3 regions of the Staphylococcus sp. GW823-FHT05F06 genome follow, and region 3 is predicted to be linked to each of the others. Evidence: predicted binding sites of a transcription regulator. Region 3 holds the regulator's gene; each other region holds the start of a gene.
The links. The regulator Rex, encoded in region 3, represses fermentation and respiration genes when NADH is low (regulators of the CRP and FNR family bind a similar motif). The targets are predictions, from matches to a motif close to TTGTGAAATATTTCACAA.

Region 1 (6,714 bases), on a different contig from region 3:
ATAATGCATTTTAACCTCTCCAATCAGCTTGATAAAATTATGATTCATTCATTTTTTTAATACCCCTAATTTTTGACCCAAATCAATGTTTGCAGTAATACTATATAAATTAACCCTTTAAGCCCATGTTTTTTATAGGTTCTGTTGCAAAGTAAAAAAATATAGCTAACCACTAATTTATCATGTCAGTGTTCGCTTAACTTGCTAGCATGATGCTAATTTCGTGGCATGGCGAAAATCCGTAGATCTGAAGAGACCTGCGGTTCTTTTTATATAGAGCGTAAATACATTCAATACCTTTTAAAGTATTCTTTGCTGTATTGATATTTTGATACCTTGTCTTTCTTATTTTAATATGACAGTGATCTTGCTCAATGAGGTTATTCAGATATTTCGATGTACAATAACAGTCAGGTTTAAGTTTAAAAGCTTTAATTACTTTAGCCATTGCTACCTTCGTTGAAGGTGCCTGATCTGTAATTACCTTTTGAGGTTTACCAAATTGTTTAATGAGACGTTTGATAAACGCATATGCTGAATGATTATCTCGTTGCTTACGCAACCAAATATCTAATGTATATCCCTCTGCATCAATGGCACGATATAAATAGCTCCATTTTCCTTTTATTTTGATGTACGTCTCATCAATACGCCATTTGTAATTAGCTTTTTATGCTTTTTCTTCCAAATTTGATATAAAATTGGGGCATATTCTTGAACCCAACGGTAGACCGTTGAATGATGAACGTTTACACCACGTTCCCTTAATATTTCAGATATATCACGATAACTCAATGCATATCTTAGATAGTAGCCAACGGCTACAGTGATAACATCCTTGTTAAATTGTTTATATCTGAAATAGTTCATACAGAAGACTCCTTTTTGTTAAAATTATACTATAGATTCAACTTTGCAACAGAACCTATATTTTGCTATAATTATTAAATTAATTGCCTTTGTGTTAGTATTCCCTGGATTACTAACACTTTGGTTAGCTGTTCTAAGTGATACAGGTGCAGCAATATTAGTTATATTAAATTCATTACGTTTATTAAAAAAATAAAAAAGCCTAAATACTCTCTCGATTTGTGAGAAAGTATTTAGGCTTTTTGAATTAATAAATTTCTTACTTCTTATGTTTATTTAACAATTAGTACTGGGACAGAACTTCTTTTAGCAATCTTATGTGTAACATCTCCTAAAACATGTTTAATATTCAAATCGACTCTATGATTACTCATAATTACTAAATCAAATTCACCATTATTTATATCTCCAGAAGTAATTTTTTCTAAGATTGTATCTTTAATATGCCCAAAATCTACATCTATTTTATATTGAATATCTCTTTTTTCTAATTCACGTAAAAATGGAGTGAGTTTTTTCTCTTTTTCTCTAATAATATCTTCTTTATGCTTATTATAATACTTGACACTAATTGCAAGATCATTTTCTGTTACAACGTGATAAATTACAACAACTGAATCTTCATCGGTGACTTTTTCTAAATAGTCAGGGATAGCACTAAAATCATTTTCGAAATCATAGGGTAATAATATATTTTTGAACATCTACACCAGCCTCCTATTACTTATTATTTAGATGTCTATTACTTATATATACCCTAAATATGTATGCTTATTCTCATATTCAAATTATTCAAATATATTCCTTATCATGTATTAGATTCTATTTTTTATATTATTTTTGTAATTCTTTGTATAAACCTATTTATTTATAAAGCGCTCTAATACATACCTAAATATCTTCAACTTATAAACTACTTTTTATTTCAATGCCTTTTTCCAAACTTCTTTTATGAGATATTGTGGTTATTACCTAACTCTCATTATTAATGTTATTATTTTATTTATACATAGTAAATGTAACTGTAAGACATTCTCACCTAACATGTTTTGTTATTACCTGACATTTACAATTTACACATTTCGCTATTATTACGCAAATTATTTTGATTTTATAATTATGATGACTATAATCTATTCTAATTAATCTCTCCTTTTAGGCATAAAATAATCTACTTATAATTAAAGCATCCACTATTTCAAAATTATTTGTAAATTGAGATTTATAAGTGATTTTTATACAGTTATTTAAAATCTATTTCATAATCAAAAATAATAAAGGGGGTAATAAAAATGAAAAAAGAAAAACGTTTAAATCTTATCTTAACTGTTATACAACAGAATCAGTTTAATAAAAAACAACAAATAGTGGATTACATGGCAAGACATTTTGGAGTTTACTATAGCTTGACAACTATTTCTCGTGACTTACAAGAATTAGAAATTTACAAAATCCCTGTTGAAAATAAAAAGTATATTTACAAGAAAATAAATCAAACAAATCAATTAAGTGCAAAAAAACAATTAGAAATATTTAGTGATGAGATTATTGAATTTATAACGCTAAATAACTATGTCTTAATAAAAACATCTCCTGGCTTTGCTCAAAGTATAAGTTATTACATAGATCAATTACAAATGAAAGAAATATTAGGAATTATTGGAGGTAACGATACTTTGATGATTTTGACTTCTTCAAATGAAATAGCAGAATTTGTTTGTTATCAATTATTCCCTTAAAAATTAAATGATTATATTAATAGGAATGATTACTAATACAAAAAAATGAGTAAAAAATCTTTTTGCTTGAATAAGATAAGGTTTTAACAATGAGATTTTTCAAATTATTCACTATTATATAGTACAAAATACATATTCATACAAAATTTTGCATTGAATAAATCTATATATGTGAAAACCCTCCCTAAACAATTGTGAATTAAATCACACGATGTTTTTTGAAAGCGTTTTATAATGTGAATGTAATAAAGCAAAGGAGGAATTTGAAATGGTACAAGGACCCATTCAAGTAAATAGTGAAATAGGCAAATTGAAAACTGTGTTGTTAAAAAGACCAGGAAAAGAATTAGAAAATTTAGTACCTGATCATTTAAGTGGTTTATTATTCGATGATATTCCCTACTTAAAAGTTGCACAAGAAGAGCATGACAAATTTGCTCAAACTTTGAGAGATGAAGGAATCGAAGTAGTTTATTTAGAAAAACTTGCAGCAGAATCTATTACTGAGCCAGAAGTACGCGAGAACTTCATAAACGACATATTAACAGAATCTAAAAAGACAATATTAGGTCATGAAACTGAAATTAAAGAATTCTTTTCAAAGTTATCTGACCAAGAACTTGTAAATAAAATCATGGCTGGCGTACGTAAAGAAGAAATTCAACTTGAAACAACCCATTTAGTAGAATATATGGATGATAGATATCCATTTTACTTAGATCCAATGCCCAACCTTTATTTTACAAGAGATCCCCAAGCTTCAATTGGTAGAGGAATGACAATTAACAGAATGTATTGGAGAGCACGACGTAGAGAATCTATTTTTATGACATATATACTGAAACATCATCCAAGATTTAAAGATAAAGATGTACCAGTATGGTTAGATCGTAACTCACCATTTAATATTGAAGGTGGAGATGAATTAGTATTATCGAAAGATGTTTTAGCTATTGGTATATCAGAACGTACATCAGCTCAAGCAATAGAAAAGTTAGCACGTAATATTTTCAAAGATGCAAACACAAGTTTTAAAAAAATCGTAGCTATTGAAATACCTAATACACGTACATTTATGCACCTAGATACAGTACTAACTATGATTGACTACGATAAGTTTACAGTACATGCAGCAATATTTAAAGAAGAAAATAATATGAATATATTTACCATAGAACAAAATGATGGTAAGGACGATATAAAAATTACTCGTTCTAGCAAGTTACGTGAAACACTTGCTGAAGTTTTAGAAGTAGAAAAAGTGGACTTTATTCCAACAGGTAATGGCGACGTTATTGATGGTGCACGTGAACAATGGAATGATGGCTCAAACACATTATGTATTCGACCAGGGGTTGTGGTGACATACGATCGCAACTATGTATCAAACCAACTTTTACGCGACAAAGGAATTAAAGTGATTGAAATTACTGGTAGTGAACTTGTACGTGGACGCGGAGGCCCAAGATGTATGAGTCAGCCGTTATTTAGAGAAGATATTTAAATTTGAAAGGTGGTAAAAGTCACAAGTAATTCATTCATTAAATCAAATAACAAGATTTTTACCACCTTTATTAGGGGAGATTAATATGGATGAAAATAAATTAGGTAAAACTTCCTTAATTGGTTTAGTCATAGGCTCTATGATAGGCGGTGGTGCATTCAATATCATCTCAGATATGGGTGGCCAAGCTGGTGGACTTGCAATAATTATCGGTTGGATAATAACTGCTATTGGTATGATTTCTCTTGCTTTCGTATTTCAAAATTTAACAAATGAGCGACCAGATCTTGATGGAGGAATTTATAGTTATGCTCAAACAGGGTTTGGAGATTTTATTGGTTTTTCAAGTGCTTGGGGATATTGGTTTGCAGCATTTCTAGGTAATGTGGCTTATGCAACCCTATTAATGTCAGCTGTGGGTAACTTTTTCCCTATATTTAAAGGAGGTAACACACTTCCAAGTATTATCATAGCATCAATTTTATTATGGGGTGTACATTTTTTAATACTTAGAGGTGTAGAAACTGCAGCGTTTATAAATAGTATTGTTACAGTAGCTAAATTAATACCTATATTTCTAGTTATTATATGCATGATAGTTGTATTCAACTTCAGTACTTTTAAATCCGGTTTTTATGGTATGACTAGTGGAAGTGTTGGCGTTTTTAGTTGGGGAGATACAATGGCACAAGTAAAAAGTACTATGTTAGTAACTGTATGGGTATTCACAGGGATTGAAGGAGCCGTTGTCTTTTCTGGACGTGCAAAGTCTAAAAAGGATGTAGGAACTGCTACCGTTATTGGTTTGATTTCTGTGCTAGTCATTTATTTCTTAATGACTGTACTAGCCCAAGGTGTCATTCAGCAGAACCAAATTTCAAAACTTGCTAATCCATCAATGGCACAAGTATTAGAACATATTGTAGGTCATTGGGGTTCAGTGTTAGTTAATATAGGCTTAATTATCTCTGTTTTAGGAGCTTGGTTAGGATGGACATTACTAGCTGGTGAATTACCATTCATTGTAGCTAAAGATGGACTTTTCCCGAAATGGTTTGCTAAAGAAAATAAGAATAAAGCTCCGGTCAACGCTTTAATTATTACTAATATATTAGTTCAGTTATTTTTAATTAGTATGTTGTTTACAGATAGTGCCTATCAGTTTGCGTTTTCACTTGCATCAAGTGCAATCTTAATTCCATATACACTCAGTGCTTTTTACCAGGTTAAATATACTATTCAAAATAAATCTAAAGCTAATTTAAAACAATGGATAATAGGAATTATTGCATCTATTTACACAATTTGGTTGGTTTATGCAGCTGGATTAGATTATTTACTATTAACGATGTTGTTATATATACCTGGATTACTCGTATACAGCTACGTACAAAGGGATAATAACAAACATTTGACAAAATTGGATTATACGTTATTCATATTCATCATTGTACTTGCAATAATAGGAATAGTTCGTTTGATTACAGGTAATATTTCTGTATTTTAAGTTATGATTTAAACTAAGTAATTTTTAAGGGGTTTATAGTTATGTATGAAGAAAATATTTATATTAAAAATTCAGAATATGAATTTGATAATAATCTTAAACAATTAGCATCATACTTAAATATTCCTGTTAGTATTGTTAGACCTTATAAAGAGGATTTAACACTTTATCAATATAAAAAAGGACAAGTCATATATCATTCAACTGATCAAATAAAATTTGTATACTTTTTAGTAAATGGTTGTATTTTACATGAATCTTCTAATATTACTGGTGACAATTATTTAAGATTAAGTAAAGACGAAAATATATTTCCAATGAACTTCATATTTAATGAAACCCCTGCACCATATGAAATATGTACAGCTTTGACAGATTGTAAAATATTAACTTTACCGAAAGATTTACTTGAGTATTTATGTAGAAAGCATAATGAAATATTTGAAAGTCTCTTCAAGAAACTTAATGAGACTATTCAATTTCAAGTAGAATATATTATGGCGTTAAGAGCTAATTCAGCTAAAGAAAGAATTGAAAGAATACTACAAATTTTATGCCTTTCAATTGGGGATGATAATGGAGAATTCTATGAATTAAAACAAATTATGACTGTTCAATTAATAAGTAATTTATCTGGACTTAACAGAAAAACTACTGGTGAAATAATCAGAGAATTAAAAATAGAAAATATTATATATCAAGATAAAAGAAATTGGATTATAAAAAAATAACATGAATAAAATATTAATTGAAAAGGAGATATTCAAAATGAAAAATTTAAGAAATAGAAACTTTTTAACTTTGTTAGACTTCACACAAAAAGAAATGGAATTTTTACTTAATTTATCTGAAGATCTTAAACGCGCAAAATATGCAGGAATAGAACAACAAAAAATGAAAGGTAAAAATATCGCTCTACTTTTTGAAAAAGATTCAACACGCACTCGATGTGCATTTGAAACAGCGGCTTATGATCAAGGTGCACATGTAACATACCTTGGGCCAACAGGTTCTCAAATGGGTAAAAAAGAGTCTACCAAAGATACTGCTCGTGTTTTAGGTGGAATGTATGATGGCATAGAATATCGTGGATT
Region 2 (6,714 bases), on a different contig from region 3:
CATAGATAACTTTTTCAGTTCTAAAACTTTCAATAATTAATTTTTCAATACTATCATCTATGAAACCAATGTAACTTTTATTTTCTACCATTTGATCAGGGTTAAACACCTGATAATAAGCATGATTAGCAACTACAATTTCTCCATGTTTATCAATCATCAGTACTGAACTCGGTATATTTTCTAAGGTAGTTTTTAATCTATTGGATTGAATTTTTTGACTATTGTTTAATTTTTGCAATCGTCGTGCTAAGTCATTTGTAGTCACAAATAATGCCCTAGTTTCCTTCACATTACTTTCTGGAACACGAACATGGTAATATCCATCTGCTAGAAGTGATGTAGCATAAGTTACTTCATTGATAGGTCTAATATATGTTCGATTGATACTTCTACTTGCTAAATAGACCGTAAATAATACAATGACTCCAACAATAGACAAGTATTTCCATAAATCCTTTTGTAAATCAATAATTTCATTATTAATTCCACTTATGTATATTGTTTTATCATCTATTGTATTCTTATAGGTGTAACGCATACCGAGTTTTGTGTTTTTATTGATTAATTTCGAAGGATTAGCTTCATTATCAATTCTATGGTCAATATCTTTAATATTTCCACTTGAGTAAATAATTTTATCTTTTTCTTTTTCTTTTATTAATATGATATTTTTTTCATTATGAGCTATATTAGTGATTTCTTTCTCTTTATTATTATTAAAGAGATTAACATAATTACGGGCTTCACTATCTAAGCTTTTAATTTGATTACTAGTTAATGTTTGATAAATTGTGTTGTGAATGATAGCGCCTAAACCAATAAAACTAATGATTGTAATAGTACTAATTAATAGTAATAAACGCAAATGGAACTTCAACATTAAGCTTTAGGTCTCTCCAGTTTATAACCTAAACCACGTACAGTCTTTATCAATTTAGGTTGCTTAGGATTTTCTTCCAATTTATCTCTTAAGTGGCTTATATGTACATCAACAATTCGAGAATCTCCAGCGAATTCATAATTCCACACTGAATTCAACATATGTTCTCGAGTAATAACTCTTCCTTGTCTTTCAATTAAATATAATAACAATTCAAATTCTTTTGGCGTCAATTCTAATAATTCATCTTCTTTATAGACTTCAAAGAATTCAGGTCGAATTCTAATTGAACCAATGATAATATCTTCATCATCAACATCTTCCTTCTCAATTTCATTTACAAATTGAGAACGTCTTAATATTGCTTTAACTCTGGCAACTACCTCTCTAGGTGAAAATGGTTTTGTCATATAGTCATCAGCACCTAGTTCAAGCCCTAAAACTCGATCAAATTCATCGTCCTTTGCTGTCAACATTAAAATCGGTACTAAATTTTTATCAGACCTGATTGTTTTACATACTTCTATACCATCTTTTTTTGGCAACATAACGTCTAATACAATTAGTTCCGGTTGTTCTGTTTCAACTTTTTTCAATGCCTCTTCACCATCATAAGCGACTTCGACTATATACCCTGCTGTTTCTAAATTATATTTTAGTAAGGTCACGATGGATTGCTCATCATCAACCACTAATATTTTTTGTGACATAGTGTGCCTCCTAATCTTTTTATACATTTATATTATAACTGATATTCAAATAGAAATAATATAGCTACACATCAAATTTACATAATCTTAATAAAAGTTATAAATTTACCCTTAACAATTATACGAAATAGTAACTTCAACATATATTTTCTTAAAGGAAACTTTAATAAAAGAAATATGAAATTTAAGCAGAGTGAATGTTCAAGATAAGATAGAAATAGGTTTATTTTAAATTTATTGTTAATAAAAAAACCTGAGACACTAATATTTTATGTCTCAGGTTCTTTGAAATTTTTATAAAAAGTTATTAAAAAATTATCTAATATTCTTAATTAGTTCATCAGCAAAATCAGATGTTGAAACTTCTTTTGCACCATCCATAAGACGCGCAAAATCATATGTTACGATTTTTGAAGCAATTGTTGCCTCAATAGAGTCAGTGATTTTATCTGCGGCTTCTTGCCAACCTAAATGTTCAAGCATTAAAACTGAACTTAAAATTTCTGATGACGGATTAACCTTATTTAAACCAGCATATTTAGGTGCAGTACCATGTGTTGCTTCAAAAATAGCATGTCCAGTTTCATAGTTAATATTAGCACCAGGCGCAATACCAATGCCTCCAACTTGAGCTGCAAGAGCATCAGAGATATAGTCACCATTTAAATTCATAGTTGCCACAACATCATGTTCAGCTGGACGAGTTAATATTTGTTGTAAGAAGATATCAGCAATAGAGTCTTTAATAATAATTTTACCTTCTTGTTCAGCTTTACTTTGTGCTTCATTCGCAGCATCTTTACCCTTTTGTTCAACAATTTCATCATATTGTTGCCATGTAAACACTTTATCACCAAATTCATTATGAGCTAAATCATAGCCCCACTGCTTAAATGAACCTTCAGTAAATTTCATAATATTACCTTTATGAACTAAAGTTACTGATTTACGATTATTATCAAGTGCATATTGAATAGCTGCTCTTACTAGACGTTCTGTACCTTCTTTAGATACTGGCTTTATACCAATACCAGAAGTTTCAGGGAAACGAATATTAGTTGCTCCCATTTCATTTTGTAAGAAATCTATAACTTTTTTTACTTCTGATGTACCTTGTTTAAATTCTATCCCTGCATATATATCTTCGGTATTTTCACGGAAAATAACCATATCAACATCTTCAGGTCGCTTAACTGGTGAAGGAACGCCTTTGAACCAACGTACCGGACGTAAACAAGTGAATAAATCTAACTCTTGTCTCAGTGCTACGTTTAATGAACGAATTCCACCACCAATTGGAGTTGTTAAAGGACCTTTAACAGCAATTAAATATTCTTTGATTGTTTCTAACGTTTCTTGTGGCAACCATTCTCCAGTTTCATCATAAGCTTTTTGACCTGCTAAGACTTCTTTCCATTCTATACGTTTTTCTCCATTATACGCTTTTTCAACAGCAGCATCGATTACTCGGCTAGCTGCTTTCCAAATATCTGGTCCAATACCATCACCAATAATAAACGGAATAATAGGTTCATTAGGTACATTTAAACCATCTTTACTCTGTGTTATTTTTTCTGCAGACATACAATTAACCTCCATATTTTAAAGTTATAATACTAATTTATTTTATGGTCTTTCTTCAATAGGCACATATTTACGATTTTGTTCACCTATATATTTAGCTCTTGGTCGCATAATTCTATTGTCTCGATATTGCTCTAAAATATGAGCAATCCAGCCAGAAGTACGACTTACTGCAAATATTGGTGTGAATAAGTCATGTGGAATATTCATACTATGATAGACTGTAGCACTAAAGAAATCGACATTAGGAATAAGTCCTTTTTCTTCTTTCATTCTCTTCTCAATGGCTAATGACATTTCAAACAGTTCACTTTGCCCTGTTTCTTCAGTGATTTTACGGCTCATTTCTCTTAAATATTTAGCTCTTGGATCACCATCTTTATAAACACGATGACCAAAGCCCATAATTTTATCTTTATTTGCAAATCTTTCATCTAAATAGTGATCTACATTATCAATGCTTCCTATTTCTTTAAGCATTGACATCACTCGTTCATTTGCACCACCATGTAATGGTCCTTTTAATGAACCAATAGCTGCAACAACACCTGAATACATATCTGATAATGAAGATACTGCGCAACGTGCCGTAAATGCAGATGCGTTAAGTTCATGATCAGCATGTAAAATTAATGCCTTATTAAATGCTTCAACTTCAACTTCTGTTGGTAGTTCTCCCCTTAACATATATAAGAAATTTGATGCATAACTAAGTTCAGAATTAGGTTTGACAGGTTCTTTACCGTCTCTAACTCTAGCGAAAGCCGTTACTAAAGAAGCGATTTTAGCTTGAATACGAATAGCTCTATCATATTTATTCTCATCAGATTCATTTTCCGCTTCTGGATCAAAATGAGCTACATATGATACTGATGTACGTAGAGCAGTCATTGGATGTACATGATCCGTCACATACTCCTCAAAGTGCTTGTATACTCTATTATTAAGAGTCATATAAGCAAATAATTTTTCTTTTAATTCATTTAACTCATTTTCATTAGGAAGTCTATAATTCCATAGTAAAAAAATTATTTCTTCAAATTGCGCGTTTTCTGCGAGATCGTCAATATCATAGCCCGCATATGTTAACTGACTGTCAATTATTGAGCTAATTTTAGTTTCAGCTGCAATAACCCCTTCTAAACCTCTTTTTAATTCTGCCATGATAAATTTCCCCTTTACTGTTTCTTTATGAAATGGCTTTCAATAAATATTATAGCTAAATTCAAACAATTTGTGAAACATTAAAAACATTCTCATATCAGTACGAGAAAAATGTCTAGTCGCCACTTATAATATTTTTCTTCTAAAACCCTTAACAACACGGGTTTTCCAAAACTTATCTCGTCCAAAAAATCACATTTCATTATGTCTTTTCGTTTAGTTATCAAGAATGATTAATAAATATTAATAATGATTATGGTGAATTTTCACACTTTTTTTCGAAAAGAATTGTATAAATTGCATTATAAGTGCATAATATATATATCTTATAGTAAGGGAGTTGTCTTATGGCTGAGAATTTACAAAGAGAATTGAGCAATAGACATGTTCAATTAATTGCCATCGGAGGTGCTATAGGAACTGGTCTGTTCCTAGGTGCCGGACAAACTATCGCAATGACTGGTCCCTCAATATTACTTACTTATATTATTATAGGGTTCATGTTATTTATGTTCATGCGTGGATTGGGAGAAATTATTATTCAAAATACGAATTTCAAATCTTTTGCTGACGTGACCAACACATATATAGGACCGTTCGCAGGATTTGTAACGGGTTGGACTTACTGGCTATGTTGGATTATTACTGGTATGGCTGAAGTGACTGCAGTTGCCAAATATATAAGTTTTTGGTTCCCAGACATACCTAATTGGATTAGTGCTTTATTCTGTGTACTTATTCTAATGTCTTTCAATTTATTAAGTGCAAAGTTGTTTGGTGAGCTTGAATTCTGGTTCGCAATCATTAAAATAGTTACAATCATTGCTTTAATCGTTATAGGTGTAATCATGATTTTATTCGCATTCAAGACACCATTTGGTAACACAAGTTTAACTCATTTGTATCAACATGGAATTTTTCCAAAAGGAGCTTCTGGATTCTTTATGTCATTCCAAATGGCATTGTTCTCATTTGTTGGTATTGAAATGATTGGTGTTACTGCAGGAGAGACAAAAGATCCAGAAAAAACTATACCTAAAGCTATCAATAGTGTACCTATTAGAATTTTAATCTTTTATGTTGGTGCATTAGCAGTCATCATGTCCATTATTCCATGGGATAAAGTAGATCCAGATAATAGTCCATTCGTTAGATTGTTTGCATTAATTGGTATACCGTTTGCAGCAGGAATAATTAATTTCGTTGTTTTAACAGCTGCTGCCTCTTCATGTAACAGTGGTATTTTCTCAAACAGCAGAATGCTTTATGGACTTTCAAACCAAAATCAAGCACCACCAACATTTGCTAGTACTAATAAACACGGTGTGCCACATAAAGCGATCATTGCATCATCAGCTTTATTGTTAATTGCAGCACTACTGAATTACATATTCCCTGATGCAACACTTGTATTTACTTATGTTACTACGATTTCTACAGTATTATTTGTTGTGGTTTGGGCATTAATTATTATTGCTTATATTAACTATAGTCGTAAAAATCCAGAACTTCATAAGAAAGCGACATATAAACTACCAGGCGGTCAATACATGGGATACCTTATACTTATTTTCTTTGTTTTTGTATTTGCCTTGTTATTTATAAATGTTGATACAAGAAGAGCGATTTACTGCACGCCTATTTGGTTTATTTTATTAGGTTTAATGTACTTAAGATACAAAAAAGCTGATAAAGAATCACGATAAAATTTACATCGACACTTAGTAATTTCTCATTACTAGTGTCGATTTTTTAATTCATCTGAGTGATATACTTTCCTTACTTTCTACTGATTAACGTCATCTAGAAGCCTCTAACCTTATCATGTCAATTTCTACAATCATTATCTTTCAATCAATCATTCTTTTATTACTTTTATTATTCAAATAAAGATGACATTTGGTGTTCTACTTTAAAATCAATAATTAGTGTTATAAAAGGTTGATTTAATCATTTTTAATTTCAATAATCAACTCCCCTAAATAATAAGAGCCTGGAACATAAATCAATGTTCCAGGCTCTCTTATGAATAGCTTTAAAGCTTTGTGATTATCAAATCTTCTTTTTTAATTTATCATTTGTTAAATTAAAGGACGTTAGCATAACCTTCAAACACTTTACCTTGTGACGCATCTAAAGTCACTAACATATCATTTTTAATTTCTTTGGTTGCTTGTTCTACACCAACAACAGTAGGTATGCCTTTTTCTAAACCTATAATTGCGCTTGGTGAAGTAATACCATTTTCTTCTGTAATTAGACCTATAGCTTTTTCAACATATGGTACTAATGTTTCATCAACAGAATTTGTAATAATAACTTTATCAGATAAATCTTTACCTTCTAAATCACTAGCACTATCTGCGACAATTG
Region 3 (6,714 bases):
ATTAATTTGATGTGATTGAAAAACTCCTGTAAACACAGCTCCTAAGATACCACCTACACCATGAATACCAAATGCATCAAGTGCATCATTATATTGGAGTTTTACTTTAATTAAATTTATAACGATATAGCAACATATGCCACCAATTATTGCAATAATCATAGCACTCATATAACTGACGTATCCTGCTGCTGGTGTAATAGCGACAAGACCAGAGAGTGCTCCAGATAAAAGACCTAGTAAACTTGTAGTCTTTTTCAAGATATATTCAAAGATTAACCAACCAAAAGCACCTGCACTTGCACCAATAACTGTGTTAACAAACGATATCATGGCTATGTGATCGAATGTAAATGCACTGCCTACATTAAATCCATACCATCCTAACCATACTAATATACCACCTATAAGCGTAATTAATAGATTATGGGGAGTATGTTTTTCTTTCTTCTTACCTATACCTATCATTATCCCAAGAACTAAACCAGATACGCCTGATGTTATATGAACTATTGTTCCACCTGCATAATCTATTGCTCCAATTTTACTAATCCAACCACCACCCCAAACCCAATGGGCAACAGGGCTATAAATTAATAGAACCCATAAACTAACAAAAATCAGATAAGGAATGAATCTCATTTTCTCGGCTATCGAACCTGATAAAATAGATACCGCAATTGTACAAAACATCATTTGAAACAACATAAATAATGAGAGAGGTATATGAGGACTCAAAGTTTTTGAAGTTTCAAAACCAACATGATGAAGACCCAAAAACTTCAAACCACCTATCCATTGATTTCCTCCATCAAAACTTAAAGAGAAACCAATTATTATCCATACAAATGTGACAATGACAATGGCAACCATACTTTGCATTACAGTATTTAAAGCATTTTTTGATTGTACGAGTCCCCCATAAAAAAGGCTTAAACCTGGTGTCATTAACCATACTAATAGAGTACATAAAAATAGAAATATTGTATCATTCATATTCATACTTACCACTTCCTTTAAAAACATCATAATGAGTGTTTTTTTAAAAAGCAAAATTAGGTAAGGTCATGTTACACAGTATGTCACTTTAAGTTACATTGTATATATAAGCGTAGTACAAAAAACATATTACTTTCGTTACACCATGTTAGTAGTGAGTATAATAAAAAGATAATCTTGATTTAGTTATCTCACTACAATAATAAATAAGCCTGGGACAATGATTGTTGTCTCAGGCTATCATAATTATACTAACGAATTTCATTAAATTAAAAACAGTCTTCAAGTTTAACTCTTTCTTTCAACGATATAGCTAATGTCTACTTAATTTAACTTTTTTCTCGTCAATCTAATCTATAATTAAATTTGCTTAATTTTCTATCCTTAAAAAATCTTTTTATCAACTTTATAATTATAAGTTTTTATGCCTTTTGAATAGTAATCGTCCATGATGCATCATCAAGTTGCTCATAGTTTGTAACTGGATATCCATTTTCTGCAGCCCAATTAGGTAATGCTTCGGTAGCCTGGGTGCAATCGAAATCGATTTTCAATTCATCCCCTTGATTTAATTCATTCATTTTCTTTTGTGCTTCTATTAAAGGAAATGGACAAACCATCCCTACTGTTCCTAATTCGTATACCATTGATATACCTCCTCATTCATTTTATCTAATGTCACATTAGAATAACCAATCTTAGCTTTGAGATACTTGTTGTAACTTTTTCATAGGTTTTACAAAAATAAAATAACTCATAAACCAAACACCAATAATCATAGAGGCTAAAGCAATCCATCCTTGCCAACTCATTGTAGCTGTTTCTACTAAACCATTACCGATAGAGCAACCACCTGCAACTGAAGCACCAAATCCCATAAATATGCCACCAAGCGCACTATTGCGAATTGTCTTAATATCTGGCAATCTCCATCTAAACTCTTTAGACCCTTTTGCAGCTATATAAGAACCTATGAATATACCTAGTACCAAAAGCACACCCCAATCAATAAATTTTAAATCTCCTGAAATAAGATAATTTACAAGATTTGCAGAAGGTGTTGTTATACCTAAGCCACCCATTCTCCCAGTAGATTCACTCATAGGCCAAGCAAGTAGAGCAATAAAACCTATTGCAATGCCAGCAACAAATGGATGATATCTTTTTTCAAATAGGTAATGTCTAATACCACTATATTTTTGTTTAAGTTGGGGCACCATTATTTTAGGTTTTCGAATTGTTTTCACAACTAAAAATATTGTAATTACAGTTAATAACATGACGAGAATCCATTGTGGTATACCTGTTGTACTCGTCATACTTGTGCTGACTTGCGTCGGTTTATTTATTTGATTCATTATTGGAAGAAGTACCCCAGTTTTAGTTACGGCTGAAGTCAATGCATAAAATATTAATGCCACCCAACTTCCAATTAACCCTTCACCAGCCCTATACCAAGTTCCTGTCGCGCATCCTCCAGCTAATACTATCCCTATTCCAAAAACGAAGGATCCCAAAATAGTTCCTATAACTGGAAATGTTTCTGTTGGAACCTCTATAATATTTAAGTTCTTTAGAATAAGTAAACCAATACTTTGGACAGTAATAGCAATAAGCAATGCATAAAACATTTTGTTACTCTTTTGAACGTACATATCTCTAAATCCACCAGCTAAACAAAATCTTGTTCTCTGCATTACAAATCCTAGCAATATGCCAACGACTAATCCGCTTATAATTGTCCACACCATTTTATCACCTTTTCCGATATAAATACTAAGGTATTATAGTAGAAAGGACTATATTTTGCAAATTCTTAATTTTATTTCTTATGTTTTAATATAAATATTTTGTGAGTTTGTTTAAGTTACTCTTAGATAAGTTACTAAATTTATACCACTCCTGATCAGAATAATAAATAAACAATTTATTTCCTAATAACCCTTTCGATATTCTATACCGCACAATGCTAGAGAGTTCGAATTGAATATTGAATGGATTATTGTTTTGACTATATGCCTTAAACTCCAACTTATTTTCATGTATTAACAATATACCGGGAACTGTCATTATTCTGGGAATATGTGATTTGAAATTACAATTTATTTCTTGAGTCATTTGTTTCAATCTCCCATTACAATAAATTTCAACTTACAATTTTTGTTAAAAAGTTTCGTATTTATAATCTATTGTAACTGTTTAATTAAAAAAAAGCACTCTCACTTGAGAGTACTATGTTAAAGTGATTTTTATTAATTATTTACTATAATTTTTCATGAAGAACAATAATGATTGTAACTCTATACCAAAATCAATATGATGTACTTGAACATCTTGAGGTGTTTTAATTCGACGTGGCGTAAAGTTTAGTATACCTTTAACACCGGCTTTAACAAGTTCATCAGCTACTTGTTGTGCCACATTATCTGGTGTTGTTAAAATGACTACATCAATAACTTCTGATTCTAATGTCGCTTTGATATCATCGCTATGTTTTACCACAACGTCACCGATATTCTCACCTATAATATCTGGTCTAATATCAAAAGCTTCAGTAATTGTCATCTCATCATGTATTGAAAAGTTATATGTAAGTAATGCACGCCCTAAATTACCGATACCTATAATGGCAATTTTAATTTGATCGCTCTCACTTAATTCTGATTTAAAGAATTCAAGCATACTATCTATATTATATCCATATCCTTTTTTTCCTAATTCACCAAAGTATGAAAAGTCTCTTCTTATTGTAGCTGAATCAATTTGTAGTGCTTCACTTATTGTTTTAGAATTAACACGATCTATACCTTTACCTTTCAAAATACTGACAAATCGGTAATATAAAGGTAGACGTTTTAACGTAGCGCGAGGAATTTTAAAATCATCTGGCATATATCTAACCCCCTTTTTCGCGTATATTATGCATGTATCATTAAAATCAGTAAATGAGTTAAAACATATGTTGAATGTCATCTCATAATACAAATAATTGTATACAACGAATACTTAAACATTATACATTATTAATTTTTAAAAATAAATATCCTAGTTTCATGTGTTCTATGAATACTGTAGAATAGAAGTAATTGAGTTTAACATCATTTCAAGATAACGTACGCAATTTATTTTTCTATTTAAAATTCGATAATATAGAATTAACAAAAATTTAAATATTCAAAAACAAATACTTTATATATAGTTTAAACCTATTTCAAATACATAGAAAGGTGAGAATCGAATGATACTTTTACAACTTAATGACATCTCCAAATCGTTCGATGGTGAAGATATCTTCACAGATGTTAATTTTGAGGTGAAAACTGGCGAAAGAATCGGCGTAGTAGGTCGTAATGGAGCTGGTAAATCGACATTAATGAAAATCATAGCAGGTGTGGAAAATTACGATAGTGGTCAAATATCAAAAATCAAAAATTTAACAATGAGTTATTTAACTCAGCAAATGACTCTCAATTCAGAAGCTACTGTCTTTGAAGAAATGTCTAAGCCTTTTGAACATATAAAGAAAATTGAAAATTTAATTAAGGATGAAACCGATTGGCTTGCACGAAATGGACAAGATTATGAGTCCGATGAATATCAATCACATATTGAAAAATATGAAACTTTAACGAATCGTTATGAGCAATTAGATGGTTATCAATATGAAAGTAAAATTAAAACAGTCCTGCACGGGCTTAACTTTACAGAAAGCGATTTCAACAAGCCTATTAATGATTTTAGTGGTGGTCAAAAAACACGTCTTTCTCTTGCTCAAATGTTACTTAAAGAACCCGATTTACTCCTTCTTGATGAACCAACTAACCATCTAGACATGGAAACAACCAAGTGGTTAGAGGATTACTTAAAGTACTTTAAAGGAGCAATTGTGATTATCAGTCATGATAGATATTTTTTAGATAAAATTGTAACTCAAGTTTATGATGTTGCTCTAGGAAATGTAAAACACTATGTAGGAAACTATGAGCAATTTATAAAGCAACGTAATCAGTATTACGAAAAACGCATGCAAGAATTTGAAAAGCAACAAGAAGAAATCAAGCGTTTAGAAACCTTTGTAGAAAAAAATATTACTCGTGCATCTACAAGCGGCATGGCTAAGAGTAGACGTAAAACATTGGAAAAAATGGAACGTATTGATAAACCTATGATAGATGCTAGAAGTGCAAATATACAATTTGGCTTCGACCGTAATACTGGTAATGATGTGATGCACATTCATGATTTAAAAATTGGTTACGACTCACCTATTACACTACCTATAAACCTCGAAGTCTTTAAAGGGGATCATATAGCTATCATTGGTCCAAATGGTGTTGGTAAAACAACATTGATAAAAACAATTGCTGAAAAACAACATAAACTAGGTGGTCAAATTATCTTTGGTGCTAATTTACAAATTGGTTACTATGATCAAAAACAAGCTGAATTTAAATCAAATAAAACCATTCTCGATTATGTTTGGGATCAATATCCACACATGAATGAAAAAGATGTACGTGCAGTATTAGGGCGTTTCTTGTTCGTTCAAGAAGACGTAAAAAAAATTATCAATGACTTATCCGGCGGTGAAAAGGCACGATTACAATTAGCACTTTTAATGTTACAACGTGATAATGTTCTTATCTTAGATGAACCGACTAACCATTTAGATATTGATTCTAAAGAAATGCTTGAACAAGCATTGAAAGATTTTGAAGGCACAATTATTTTTGTATCACATGATCGTTATTTTATTAACCAACTTGCAAATAAAGTTTTTGATTTAAACATTAATGGTGGCCAAATGTATTTGGGAGATTATCAGTATTATATTGAGAAAACTGAAGAAGCTGCAGCTATCAAAGCACATGAAACAATAACTCAAAATAATTTTGAAAATAAAGAGATAAATCAAGACGCAAATACTTCAACCTATATCAGTCAAAAGCAACAAAAAAGACAACAACGTAAATTAGAAAGACAAATTGAACATTGTGAAAGACAAATCGAAGAATTAGAAGCACAAATATCACATATCGACGAACAGTTAACACAACCTGAAGTATTTAACGATCCTCTAAAAGCTAGTAAATTTGCCAATCAAAAATCCGATACCGAACAAAAATTAGAACAAATAATGTTGGAATGGGAAAAATTACAAGAAAAGCTCTAATTTCCAACATAATGACAAGACACCTGAAAGTTGAATATATGACTTTTCGGTGTCTTTTAGTATTTTTTTACACAAATATTATTAACAGCTTGAATTACTTTCATAATCACTATCCACAGAGTTATCCTACTTATCCACAAGTAAATTAACACTTTTTCTTTTTTAATTTTACTTATTTATTTACATATCCACAAACAACTTCACTACTTACCCACAACTTACTCACATTTTGTTGATAAGTACGCACGTTCCCTATTGACAACTTATTTTCTATTTTCAATTGTTTACGTTATTCATTTATGAAATAATTCATTAAGAAAGAAAAAGGAGAACTAAACTTCATGACGAACAATCAAACTTTAGTACTGATTATATTAACTTTCATCATCCTAATTACACTTGTAAATGTAATTATCTCTATTATAGAGAGGCGTAAACAGATTGCTAAAATAAATACTTTATGGGATAACAAATTAAAATTAGAAAGTTTTATACGTCCTAATTCACGATTCGATGCCCAATATCACGCTTACCGCGATCAT

Region 1: arcA (arginine deiminase) is a predicted target of Rex. The motif match lies at 2,802-2,819, and genes of this name have one in related genera.
Region 2: AC1Q7N_RS01610 (citrate synthase) is a predicted target of Rex. The motif match lies at 4,412-4,429, and genes of this name have one in related genera.

What each region holds. Positions count from the first base shown of each region.
Region 1 covers NZ_JBXAHW010000024.1:929-7,642, forward strand. The annotation lists gene AC1Q7N_RS11095 (alpha/beta hydrolase) at 1-9, opposite strand, end outside; one part of gene AC1Q7N_RS11100 (IS6 family transposase) at 197-663, opposite strand; one part of gene AC1Q7N_RS11100 (IS6 family transposase) at 663-870, opposite strand; gene AC1Q7N_RS11105 (universal stress protein) at 1,143-1,574, opposite strand; gene AC1Q7N_RS11110 (arginine repressor) at 2,163-2,609, shown strand; gene arcA (arginine deiminase) at 2,878-4,113, shown strand; gene arcD (arginine-ornithine antiporter) at 4,199-5,620, shown strand; gene AC1Q7N_RS11125 (Crp/Fnr family transcriptional regulator) at 5,662-6,351, shown strand; gene argF (ornithine carbamoyltransferase) at 6,389-6,714, shown strand, end outside.
Region 2 covers NZ_JBXAHW010000002.1:17,057-23,770, reverse strand. The annotation lists gene pnpS (two-component system histidine kinase PnpS) at 1-883, opposite strand, end outside; gene AC1Q7N_RS01620 (response regulator transcription factor) at 883-1,593, opposite strand; gene icd (NADP-dependent isocitrate dehydrogenase) at 1,909-3,177, opposite strand; gene AC1Q7N_RS01610 (citrate synthase) at 3,220-4,341, opposite strand; gene AC1Q7N_RS01605 (amino acid permease) at 4,689-6,047, shown strand; gene pyk (pyruvate kinase) at 6,428-6,714, opposite strand, start outside.
Region 3 covers NZ_JBXAHW010000008.1:87,954-94,667, forward strand. The annotation lists gene AC1Q7N_RS06990 (ammonium transporter) at 1-1,002, opposite strand, end outside; gene AC1Q7N_RS06995 (sulfurtransferase TusA family protein) at 1,422-1,646, opposite strand; gene AC1Q7N_RS07000 (YeeE/YedE family protein) at 1,698-2,750, opposite strand; gene AC1Q7N_RS07005 (PH domain-containing protein) at 2,836-3,117, opposite strand; gene AC1Q7N_RS07010 (redox-sensing transcriptional repressor Rex) at 3,256-3,891, opposite strand; gene AC1Q7N_RS07015 (ABC-F family ATP-binding cassette domain-containing protein) at 4,238-6,172, shown strand; gene AC1Q7N_RS07020 (MutS-related protein) at 6,514-6,714, shown strand, end outside.